Variovorax paradoxus: one gene and its partner. The protein of the gene in region 2 interacts with the protein of the main gene of each other region in a pairwise test. Links are inferred from orthologs where the notes say so. Each region holds a gene or a part of one and is shown on either strand. Other genes may lie near its edges.

What was found.
Region 1: the proteins of cyoB (region 2) and GFK26_RS23840 interact in binary tests that used the Escherichia coli proteins (3 or more experiments, as listed by UniProt). The link is inferred for Variovorax paradoxus from one-to-one orthologs.

The regions. Positions count from the first base shown.
Region 1 is NZ_CP045644.1:5,167,729-5,173,443, forward strand. The notes cover bases 1,259-4,074. They hold GFK26_RS23840 (pyridoxal phosphate-dependent aminotransferase), read right to left. Parts: upstream 3,350-4,074; coding sequence 2,168-3,349; downstream 1,259-2,167. Other genes in these bases: hrpA (ATP-dependent RNA helicase HrpA), read left to right, coding at 1,259-1,353; GFK26_RS23830 (DUF3309 family protein), read right to left, coding at 1,398-1,556; GFK26_RS23835 (rard protein), read right to left, coding at 1,762-2,136; GFK26_RS23845 (CysB family HTH-type transcriptional regulator), read right to left, coding at 3,381-4,074. In the rest of the region: more of hrpA, read left to right, coding at 1-1,258; more of GFK26_RS23845, read right to left, coding at 4,075-4,322; GFK26_RS23850 (sirohydrochlorin chelatase), read right to left, coding at 4,386-4,757; LPS export ABC transporter permease LptG, read right to left, coding at 4,754-5,715. UniProt on the Escherichia coli protein: Shows aminotransferase activity with methionine and histidine as substrates, and to a lesser extent also with phenylalanine.
Region 2 is NZ_CP045644.1:7,125,617-7,131,497, reverse strand. Bases 1,726-4,707 are described here. They hold cyoB (cytochrome o ubiquinol oxidase subunit I), read right to left. Parts: upstream 4,229-4,707; coding sequence 2,222-4,228; downstream 1,726-2,221. Other genes in these bases: cyoA (ubiquinol oxidase subunit II), read right to left, coding at 4,233-4,707; cyoC (cytochrome o ubiquinol oxidase subunit III), read right to left, coding at 1,726-2,229. Also shown: GFK26_RS33150 (ATP-binding protein), read right to left, coding at 1-340; GFK26_RS33145 (SURF1 family protein), read right to left, coding at 324-1,148; cyoD (cytochrome o ubiquinol oxidase subunit IV), read right to left, coding at 1,148-1,558; more of cyoC, read right to left, coding at 1,555-1,725; more of cyoA, read right to left, coding at 4,708-5,258; GFK26_RS33120 (MFS transporter), read left to right, coding at 5,446-5,881. UniProt on the Escherichia coli protein: Cytochrome bo(3) ubiquinol oxidase is the terminal enzyme in the aerobic respiratory chain of E.coli that predominates when cells are grown at high aeration.

The DNA of each region.
Region 1 (5,715 bases), 2.0 Mb from region 2 along the record:
TTCGTGCTCAACCAGGTGAACGAAGAGCGCTGCGAGTGGCTGGTGACGGGCATGCTCAAGGACAAGATCCAGGCGCTGCTCAAGAGCCTGCCGCAGCGCCCGCGCTCGCGGCTGGTGCCGCTGCCCGAGTCGGCGACGAAGCTGGCCGAGGAACTGTCGGCGCCCGAACTCTTCGGCACCGGTTCGCTCACCGACGTGCTGCTCAAGCGCGTGCGCGACCTGACCAGCATCGACGTGAAGCGCGCCGACTTCAAGCTCGACATGCTGCCGCCGCACCTGTTCATGAACCTGCGCATCGTCGACGAGCACGGCCGTCAGCTCGGCATGGGCCGCAACCTCGGCGCGCTGAAGGCCGAGCTGGGCGCGCAGGCGCGTGGCGCGTTCCAGGCGCTGGCGGGGCTCAATGTGAAGGCGGCACCGGCCCCCAAGCCTTCGCCTGCAGGCGAAGGCCAGGCACCCGCGAAGAACGCCGCGCCCGAGAAGGCCACGCCCGCGCTGCCCGCCGGCCAGCGCTACACGACCTGGGCTTTCGGTGAGCTGCCCGAGCTGATGGAAGTGCGGCGCGGTTCGCAGTCGCTCATCGGCTTCCCGGCGCTGCGCGACGAGGGCGATGCCGTGACCATCGAGGTGTTCGACGAGCCCGCCGTGGCCGCCGCGAAGCACCGCGCCGGCCTGCGCCGCCTGTTCGCGCTGCAGCTGAAGGACGCGCTGAAGTACCTCGAGAAGAACATCCCCGATCTGCAGAAGATGTCGGTCGCCTACATGCCGCTGGGCACGTCGGAAGAGCTGCGCACGCAGATCATCGACGTGGCGATCGACCGCGCGTTCCTGCAGGAGCCGCTGCCGACCGACGAGTTCGCTTTCAAGAAGCGGCTCGAAGAAGGGCGCGGGCGGCTCACGCTGATCGCCAACGAGGTGTCGCGGCTCGCGGGCGTCGTCCTCGTGGAGTACGCAGCCGCCGCACGCAAGATCAAGGACACGAAGATCCAGCCCGAGGCGGTGCAGGACGCGGCGCAGCAGCTGCAGAAGCTCGTCGGCAAGCGCTTCATCGCCGACGCGCCGTGGACGCAGCTGCAGCACTTTGCGCGCTACCTCAAGGCCATCGTGCTGCGTCTGGACAAGCTGCGCGCCGACCCCGCACGCGACGCCGCCAAGCTGGCCGAACTGAAGCCGCAGGAGCAGCGCTACTGGCGCCTCGTCGCCGAGCGCAAGGGCGTGGTGGACGACCGCATGCTCGAGTTCCGCTGGCTGCTCGAGGAACTGCGCGTGAGCTTTTTCGCGCAGGAGCTGCGCACGCCGCAGCCGGTGAGCGTGAAGCGGCTCGACAAGGCCTGGGCGCAACTGCAGGCGTAAAAAAGCCCGCGGCGACGCGGGCTTTCTTTATGGCAGCGTGGGCGCTATATGCGGCCCATGAGCACGAGGACCACCACGATCAGCAACACGAGCCCGAGGCCGCCGCTGGGCCCGTAGCCCCAGGACCGGCTGTAACCCCAGCTCGGCAGCGCGCCGATCAGCAGCAGGATCAGGACGATCAGCAGAATGAACGAGAGAGACATGGTTTTCTCCTGGGACGTTTGTTGTAACGAGCCTTCATGCTCATCGCCCCGGGACGCCGCAAGCGCCGGAGAGCCGCCCCTTCGGCGGTCAGGACTGTCCTACCGTGGGCGTCGGCGCTTGGCGCGTGCGTCGTCGGAGAGCAGGGGGTTCAGCCCCACGCCCAGACCCGCGTGGCGAGGCGGGCGGAGTTCATCCGGGTGGCTTTCAGCTTCGCATGAACTCGATCGACAAGGTACCCACGGCAGCCAGCACCAGGCCCATCACGAGGAATCCCGCGGCGCCCAGCGTGGCCAGCAGCGCCCGTCGCCACGGTCGTGTGCGAAAGAAGTAGACCGGAATGCCCAGCACCGGAAAGACGCCCGCAAGCAGCGCCGAGCGGCCGGGCGCGGGCACGCCGCGCACCAGGCCGTCGGCCCGGCACCACATGTAGCACAGCGCCGAAATGAGGAACACATGCACCACGTCGAGCGCGGTGTAGTCCTTGCCGTGCAGTGGCGGCATGAACGCGTCGGCCACGCCCACCAGGAAGAACGACAGGCCCAGGGCCAGCAGGATCCAGCGCGGCCGGTTCATCGCCATTGCGGTGCCTGGATGCTCTGGCTCGCCGGCGTCAGAGCTTCGCGAGGCGGTCGAGCGCGGCGAGGAGCGTCTCGTCCTTCTTGGCGAAGCAGAAGCGCACCACGCGCTGGTCGAAGCCGTCGCCGTAGAACGCGGACAGCGGAATCGCCGCAACGCCGATCTCGCGGGTGAGCCACAGGCAGAAGTCGGCCTCGGAGAGATCGCTCACGGCCGAGATGTCGACGCACTGGAAGTAGCTGCCCTCGCTGCGCAGCAGCTTGAAACGGGTCTTCTCGGCCAGGCCGGCCGCGAACAGGTCGCGCTTGCGCTGGTAGAAAGCCGGCAGCTCCAGGTACGGCTCGGGCCGCGCCATGTACTGCGCGAGCGCGTGCTGCATCGGCGTGTTCACGGTGAACACGTTGAACTGGTGCACCTTGCGGAACTCGGCCATCAGCGGCGCGGGCGCGGCCACGAAGCCGACCTTCCAGCCGGTGACGTGGTAGGTCTTGCCGAAACTGCTGACGATGAAGCTGCGCGCCGCCAGGCCCCGGAAACGCGCCACGCTTTCATGGCGCGAGTCGTCGAACACCATGTGCTCGTAGACCTCGTCGCTGATCACGAACACGTCGGTGGGCGCGAGCAGGTCTTCGAGCTGGCGCATCTCGGCCTCGGTCCAGACCGTGGCGCTCGGGTTGTGCGGCGTGTTGATGATGATCGCGCGCGTCTTCGGCGTGAGCGCGGCGGCGATCTTGTCGAAGTCGGGGCGGAAGGTGCCGGGCACGAGCGGCACGCGCACGACCTTGCCACCGGCCAGGTCGATGTTGGGCACGTAGCTGTCGTAGCAGGGCTCCAGCACGATCACTTCGTCGCCGGGGCGCACGATGGCCAGGATGGCCGTGATGATCGCCTGCGTGGCACCGGCCGTGACGGTGATCTCGGTCGCGGCGCTGTAGCTGCGGCCATAGAGCGCCTCGATCTTGGCGGCGATGGCGTCGCGCAGCGACGGAATGCCCGGCATCGGCGGGTACTGGTTGTGGCCGGCCGCCATGGCGGCGGTCACGTCTTCGAGCAGCTTCGGATCGCAGTGGAAATCGGGAAAGCCCTGGCCGAGGTTCACGGCGTTCTTCTCGGCCGCGAGCGTGGACATCACGGTGAAGATGGTGGTGCCGACAGCCGGCAGCTTGGTGGTGATCTCGGGCGTGCGGGGAGAAGACGAAGGGGTGGCGGTGCTCATGGTCGGTCGTCGCGGGGGAAAAAGCGAAAGGTCAGAGTTCGTAATCTTGTTGATGGCCGCTCAGGGCCTTCGCGATCAGGTTGCGGTCGAGGCGGTCGGACAGCAGCTCGGCGAACTTGAAGACGAAGTTGCGCAGGTAGGCGCTGCGCTTGAAGGCAACGCGCGCGATGTTCTGGCCGAACACGTGGCCCATCGGGCGCACCACGAGGTCGGCGTTCGACTCGTCGCGCACGGCCATCTCGGCCACGATGCCCACGCCCAGACCCAGGCGCACGTAGGTCTTGATCACGTCGGAGTCGATGGCTTCGAGCGCGATGCGCGGCGTGAGCTTCTTCTGCGCAAAGGCATGGTCGATGCGCGTGCGGCCGGTGAACGACGGGTGGTACGTGATGATCGGCTCGGCCGCCAGGTCTTCGAGCGACACGCGCTCCTTGGCCGCCAGCGGGTGGTCCTTGGGCAGCACCAGCACGTGCTGCCATTCGTAGCAGGGCAGCGTGACCAGCTCGGCATAGCCGTCGAGCGATTCGGTGGCGATGCCGATCTCGGCGATTTCGTCGATCACCATGCGCGCCACCTGGTCGGGCGAGCCCTGGTGCAGGCTCACGTTGACCTTCGGATAGGCCTCGCGCAGGTTGGCCACGGGCACCGGCAGCACATAGCGCGCCTGGGTGTGCGTGGTGGCAATGGACAGCGTGCCGCTGTCCTGCGCACTGAACTGCTCGCCGATGCGCTTCAAGTTGCCCACTTCGCGCATGATGAGTTCGATGCTCGCGATGACGTGCTGGCCGGGTTCGGTGATGCGCTTCAGGCGCTTGCCGTGGCGGGCGAAGATCTCGACGCCGAGCTCTTCCTCAAGTTCGATGATCGCCTTGGAGACGCCGGGCTGCGATGTGTGCAGTGCCTTGGCCGCCTCGGTGAGGTTCAGGCCGCGCCGCACGGCTTCCTGAACAAACTTGAACTGGTGCAGATTCATATCAAATTCCGTCTGATTGCGGAATTCATTATGCCTTTGAAGTCTATAAAAATGACCGGGACTTCAGGATTTGATGGCAAGCCGGGCCAGCAAGGCGACCAGTTCAGGCGATTCGCCGACGATCGGGGCGAGCGAGAACGCGACCTTGGGCCAACGCTCGCGCAGCGCGTCGAGCTGCAGCGGAAGGTCTTCGCGGGCGTGCTTGCCCATGCCGAGGAACAGCGGCACCACATGGACTGCGGTGGCCCCGTCGGCAATCAGCGCGGCGGCGGCGGTCGGCAGGTCGGGCGCGGCCAGTTCCATGTAGGCACACAGCACGCGCACGGCGGGGTCGTCTGCGCGCATGCGGGCGGCAACGGCTTCGATGGGCTCGCGCCAGCGCGCGTCGCGCGAGCCGTGCGCGAGCAGCACGGTGCCCGGCACTTGCGAGGTCATCGCCTCAGGACCAGCCAGCTGAAGGCTGTGAGCGACAGCACTGAATAGATGAGCCCCGGCGCCGCCGCCGTGAGCCAGGGCGACCAGTTGCTGAGGTTGCCGAGGTAGCCGAACACGTTGTTCAGCAGGAAGAAGCTGATGCCGATCATCACGCCGCCGAACACGTAGGTCGTGATGCCGGCCTGGCGGAAGTGCAGGTAGGCAAAGGGCAGGGCGAGCACGACCATCACCAGGCACGAGAGCGGGTAGAACACCTTGCGCCAGAACTCGATTTCGTAGCGTTGGGCGGTCTGGCCGTTGGCGTTCAGGTGCCGGATGTAATCGAACAGGTCGATGGTGCTCATGCGGTCGGGCCGCAGCAGCGCGACCGACACCATTTCGGCGGTGAGCGAGGTGGGCCAGTCCATCTTCGGGATCTGGGTGGTGACGATGCGGGCCTTCTCGGTGTTGCGCGTCTGGTAGTCCTGCTGCTCGACGTCGGAGAGCGTCCATTTGTCGTCGAGGATGTTCGCCGACCGGGCCACCAGTTGCTTGCTCACATAGCCGTCGGCATCGAATTCGAAGATGCGGGTGGTCGTGAGCGAGCCACCGCGCGAGATCGACAGCACGTTGACCGCATACGACGTGTCGCCGCGCTTTTCCTTGAGCCAGGCCCCGGTGTTGCCCACCAGCGAGAACGTGCCCTGGTAGCGCGACTTCAGCAGCTGGCCGGTGCGTCCCGACAGCGGCGCGATGTAGTCGCCGATGGCAAAGGTGAGCACCACGAAGCCCAGCCCCAGCAGCAGCAGCGTGCGCAGCGCGCGCCACGGGCCCAGGCCGCTGGTGCGCAGGATCGTGTATTCGGAGCTTTGCGCCAGACGCGCCATCACGAAGATGCAGCCGATCAGCACCGTGATCGGCAGCAGCTCGTAGAGGTGGCTGGGCACCAGCAGCAGCACATACATCAGCGCCTGCACCG
Region 2 (5,881 bases):
GGTACAGCTGGGCCGTGAGCGTGGCCACGTCGACCAGCAGCGCGACGAACAGCTCGCCGTTGGTCACGCGGCCGTGGATGCGCAGGCGCAGCAGGCTCACCATGTTGAACAGCGCCAGGCAGGTGAGCACCTGCAGCATGTGGTTCAGCGGCAGCCGGATGCCGAAGCCGTAGTGCACCACGAGGATGGTGGCGACCTGCCCGACCACGGCGAACCAGCGCAGCTGGATCAGCTGCTGCATGTTCTGGTGGCCGATGACGTTGTCCAGGCTCGCGACGCCCGCGCGCGGGGCGTGCAGCTCGCCGGCCACCGCGGCGAGCTTGTCAGTCGCGGCGGACATTGGCGGGATCGGCGCTTGCGGTGTCGGCATGCCGCGCATTTTCGCCGCTGCCGCCGGGGGCCGCCTGCCGGCGCCTGTCGTCGCGCCACGCGAACCAGGCGGCGCCCAGCACCATCAGCGCCAGCCCGTACCAGGTGAGGGCGTAGACGAGGTGGCTGTTGGGGAAGGCGATGACGGTCAGGCCGCCTGCCGGCCATGCGGGGGCGGCTTGTGCGGTTGCAGGGCCGGCTTCGGCATCGACGAAGTAGGGCGCCACCTCTGCCAGGCCGCGCGCGGCGGCAATGGCCTGCACATCGCGCGAGAACCAGCGGTCGGCCGTGGGGTCGTTCGTGCGCAGGAAGCCGCCCTTCGGTTCGGTGAGGCGCAGCAGGCCGGCCACGGTGGTGTCGCCTTGGGGCTCGGGGGCGGTGCGGGCCGCGCGCTCGCGCGCTTCGGGCGGCACGAAGCCGCGGTTGACGAGCACGACGCTGCCGTCGGCGGTGCGCAGCGGCGTCAGCACCCAGAAGCCGGCGCCGAGCCGGGTGCTGGCCTGCACCAGCGCTTCCTTGTCATGGAGGAACGTGCCGCGAAGGCGCACGTGTCTGTATTCGTCGTTGGCCGCGTTGACCGTGGGCCATTCGGAGCGCGCCGGCGCGTCGGTGGCCGGGGCGTGCACGCGCTGGTCGACGCGGGCGATGAGGTCGAGCTTCCAGGCCCGGCGCTCGACCTGCCAGGTGCCGAGCGCAAGAAAGCCGGCAAAGGCGAGGACGGCGCAGACCGCCAGCGCCGCACGCGTGACAACCGAGCGCGGGCGGGCGGCCGAGGCCATCAGGGCATGTTCTTCATGTCGTGGACCATGGCCGGCATCATGTTGGTGTTCATGTGATACATGACCCACAACGACCCGGCCAGCGTGATGACCACGAGCACCAGCGTGAAGATCAGCGCCAGCATGTTCCAGCCGCCTTCCGACTTCGCGTCCATGTGCAGGAAGTACACCATGTGGACCACGATCTGCACGACGGCGAAGCCGAGGATGACTAGCGCGGTAGTGCTCGGGTTGGCGATCACCTTGCCCATCACGAGCCAGAACGGGATCGCGGTCAGGATCACGGCCAGCACGAAGCCGGTCATGTAGCCCTTGAAGGTGCTGTGGCTCACGGGGCCGTCGTCGTGATGGGCGTCGTGCCCATCGTGTGCGCCATGGCCGTGCGCGGCGGTGTCGGTGTGGGCGCTCATGCCATCGATCCCATCAGATACACAAAGGTGAAGACGCCGATCCACACGACGTCCAGGAAGTGCCAGAACATCGACAGGCACATCAGGCGGCGGCGGTTGGCGGGGGTGAAGCCGTGCTTGGGCAGCTGGAACATCAGCACGACGAGCCAGATGATGCCGAAGCTCACGTGCAGGCCGTGCGTGCCCACCAGCGCGAAGAACGACGACAGGAACGCGCTGCGCTGCGGGCCGGCGCCTTCGTGCAGCAGGTGCGCGAACTCGTACAGCTCCAGGCCGATGAAGCCCAGGCCCAGCAGGCCGGTGATGCCCAGCCACAGCAGCACGCCGCCCATGCGCTTGCGCTGCATCTCGAGCATCGCGAAGCCGTAGGTGATCGACGACAGCAGCAGCAGCGACGTGTTCATCGCCACCAGCGGCAGGTCGAACAGGTCGGCGCCCGAGGGGCCGGCCGCGTAGCTGCGGCCCAGCACGCCGTATACCGCGAACAGGCAGGCAAAGATGAGGCAGTCGCTCATCAGGTAGAGCCAGAAGCCCAGCAGCGTGCCGTTCTCGGGGTGGTGGTCCTCGTTGCGGACGTGGAACAGCTCGAACACCGGCGGCTTGCCCGTCAGGTCGCTGTGGGCGTGCACGTGCACGCCCGGGGGAGTGGAGAGAGCGGTGGTATCAGACATGGGCGGCAGCCATCAGGCGGGTGCGTTCGGCTTCGGTGCGCACGACTTCTTCCGCGGGGATGTAGTAGTCGCGCTTGTAGTTGAAGGTGTGGACGATGATCGCGACCAGCATGGCCACGAAGCCGATGCCGGCCAGGAGCCACATCTGCCAGATCAGCGCAAAGCCGCACACCGCGCTCAGCGCCGCGATGATGAAGCCGGCGGCCGTGTTCTTGGGCATGTGCACGGGGCTGAAGCCTTCCAGCGGACGCTGGTAGCCGCGGGCCTTCATGTCGGTCCAGGCGTCGTTGTCGTGCACGCGCGGCGTGAACGCGAAGTTGTAGGCCGGCGGCGGCGACGAGGTCGACCACTCCAGCGTGCGGCCGTTCCACGGGTCGCCCGTGGTGTCGCGCAGCGACTCGCGGCGGATGAAGCTCACCACCAGCTGGATCAGGAACGAGGCGATGCCCAGTGCGATGAGCACGGCACCGACGGCGGCGACCTGGAACCAGATCTGCAGCGACATGTCCTGGAAGTGGCTCATGCGGCGCGTGACGCCCATCAGGCCCAGGATGTACAGCGGCATGAAGGCCATCCAGAAGCCGACGATCCAGAACCAGAACGAGCACTTGCCCCAGAACGGATCGAGCTTGTAGCCGAAGGCCTTCGGGAACCAGTAGGTGATGCCCGCCAGCATGCCGAACAGCACGCCGCCGATGATCACGTTGTGGAAGTGGGCAATGAGGAACAGGCTGTTGTGCAGCACGAAGTCGGCCGGGGGCACGGCCAGCAGCACGCCGGTCATGCCGCCGATCACGAAGGTGATCATGAAGCCGATGGTCCACATCATGGGCAACTCGAAACGGATGCGGCCGCGGTACATGGTGAAGAGCCAGTTGAAGATCTTCGCGCCCGTGGGGATCGAGATGATCATCGTCGTGATGCCGAAGAACGAGTTCACGCTGGCGCCGGAGCCCATGGTGAAGAAGTGGTGCAGCCACACGAGGTACGACAGGATCGTGATCACGACCGTGGCGTACACCATCGAGGCGTAGCCGAACAGGCGCTTGCCCGAGAAGGTGGAGACCACTTCCGAGAAGATGCCGAAGGCCGGCAGGATCAGGATGTACACCTCGGGGTGGCCCCAGATCCAGATCAGGTTCACGTACATCATGGCGTTGCCGCCGAGGTCGTTCGTGAAGAAGTTGGTGCCGACATAACGGTCGAGCGACAGCAGGGCCAGCACGGCCGTGAGCACCGGGAAGGCAGCCACGATCAGCACGTTGGTGCACAGGGCCGTCCAGGTGAAGACGGGCATCTTCATCATGGTCATGCCGGGCGCGCGCATCTTCACGATGGTGGCCAGCAGGTTCACGCCCGAGAGCAATGTGCCCACCCCCGCGATCTGCAAGGACCAGATGTAGTAATCGACCCCCACGTCAGGACTGAACAGGATGCCCGACAGCGGCGGGTACGCCAGCCATCCGGTCTTGGCGAACTCGCCCACGAACAGCGACGCCATCACGAGGCCGGCGCCGAAGGTGGTCATCCAGAAGCTGAAGTTGTTCAGGAACGGAAAGGCCACGTCGCGCGCGCCGATCTGCAGCGGCACCACGAAGTTCATGAGGCCCGTGACCAGCGGCATCGCCACGAAGAAGATCATGATCACGCCGTGGGCGGTGAAGATCTGGTCGTAGTGGTGCGGCGGCAGGAAGCCCGCGTTGTCGCCGAAGGCGACGGCCTGCTGGGCCCGCATCATCAGCGCGTCGGCGAAGCCGCGCAGCAGCATCACCAGGCCCAGGATGATGTACATGATGCCGATCTTCTTGTGGTCGATGCTGGTGATCCAGTCATTCCACAAGGTGCCCCACAGCTTGAAGTAGGTCACGGCGCCCAGCAGCGCCAGGCCGCCCAGGATCACGGCCGCGAAGGTCACGAGCAAAATCGGCTCGTGAAGGGGAATCGCCTCCCAGGAGAGGCGGCCGAAGACGAGCTTCGTCAGGTCTAGGTTCTGCAGCATCTTCTTAGTCTTCGGTGGTGCACATCGCGGTGACGTACTTGCGCTTGGGCGTGTCGAGGGAGTCGGCCTGCCAGGCCTGCTTGGTGGCGATGTTGAAGGCGCCGGGCTTGCCCATGCCGCCGTCGGCGTCGATGGCCATCATTTCCTTCATGCACATCTTGTTGCGATCGACGCACAGGTTCAGGATGGCGTCGTACAGGGCCGGGTCGACCGCGGCGTAGTGGCGCACGGGCTCGCGCTCGCTCGGCACTTCGAGCTTCTTGTATTGCTCGCGCGTGAGTTCGCCGTCCTTGCCGGCCTTGACCTTGGCCACCCACTGGTCGAAGCCGTCGTGGCTCAGGCCGTGGAACTTGAAGCGCATGCCCGAGAAGCCCGCGCCGCTGTAGTTGGCGGAGAAGCCTTCGAACTCGCCCGGCTTGTTGATCACCGCGTGCAGCTTGGTCTCCATGCCCGGCATGGCATAGATCTGGCCGGCCAGCGCGGGGATGAAGAAGGAGTTCATGACCGACGAGGCCGTGATCTTGAAGCTGATCGGGCGGTCCACCGGAGCCGCCAGTTCGTTCACCGTGGCAATGCCCTGCTCGGGGTAGATGAAGAGCCACTTCCAGTCCAGCGCCACCACCTCGACCACCAGGGGCTTGGTTTCGGCGGGAATCGGGCGCTGCGCGTCCAGGCGGCTCAGCGGGCGGTACGGGTCCAGCGTATGCGTGCTGATCCAGGTGATCGCGCCCAGCGCGATGATGATCAGGAGCGGCGCGGCCCAGATCGCCAGCTCGAGCTGCGTGGAGTGGTCCCAGTCGGGGCTGTAGGTGGCCTCCTTGTTCGACTGGCGATAGCGCCAGGCAAAGAAGATGGTCAGCGCGATCACCGGGATGATGATGATCAGCATCAGCACCGTCGAGACGATGATGAGACGCCCCTGCTGGTTGGCGATGTCGCCGGAGGGGTTCAACAGCACTGTGTTGCAGCCCGCCAGGAAAATGGCGGAGAGCAGCAGGAGCGCTCGGCGAAGGGTCTTGAGGATGTGCATGCCGGGAGAGGAGAGTGCGAAGGCCGCGCAAAAATGACCCTGCAATCTACGCCGCCCGAGGGATTTCGCCTATTGGACGTTTTGTCCTATGGCGGTAAACGCAAATCGGTGAGACGCTACAGGGTGTCCAGAATTCCCCCCTGTGTCGCGCTCCGGCGTGACGCCTGAATTACAGCCAGCCAGCAAGATGACGACGTCCAGCATCAGTCCACAAGGCGCCCAGCCTGTGTCGCACACGCCCGAAGGCGGCGCCCGCGCCGCAGACGCCGACCATTCGCACATTGCCCCGGGCGAGATCGCGGTCGGCGTGATCATCGGTCGCGCTTCCGAGTATTTCGACTTCTTCGTCTACGGCATCGCCTCGGTGCTGGTGTTCCCGGCGGTGTTCTTCCCGTTCGAGCAGCGCCTGGAAGGCGTGCTCTGGGCCTTCGTGATCTTCTCGTTCGCCTTCATCGCGCGCCCCTTCGGCACCGTGATCTCGATGGCGATCCAGCGGCGCTTCGGGCGCGAGACCAAGCTCACGATTGCGCTGTTCCTGCTGGGCACCTCGACCGCCGGCATCGCCTTCCTGCCGGGCTACGCGAGCATCGGCTTCACGGCCATCGTGCTGCTGTCGGTGTTCC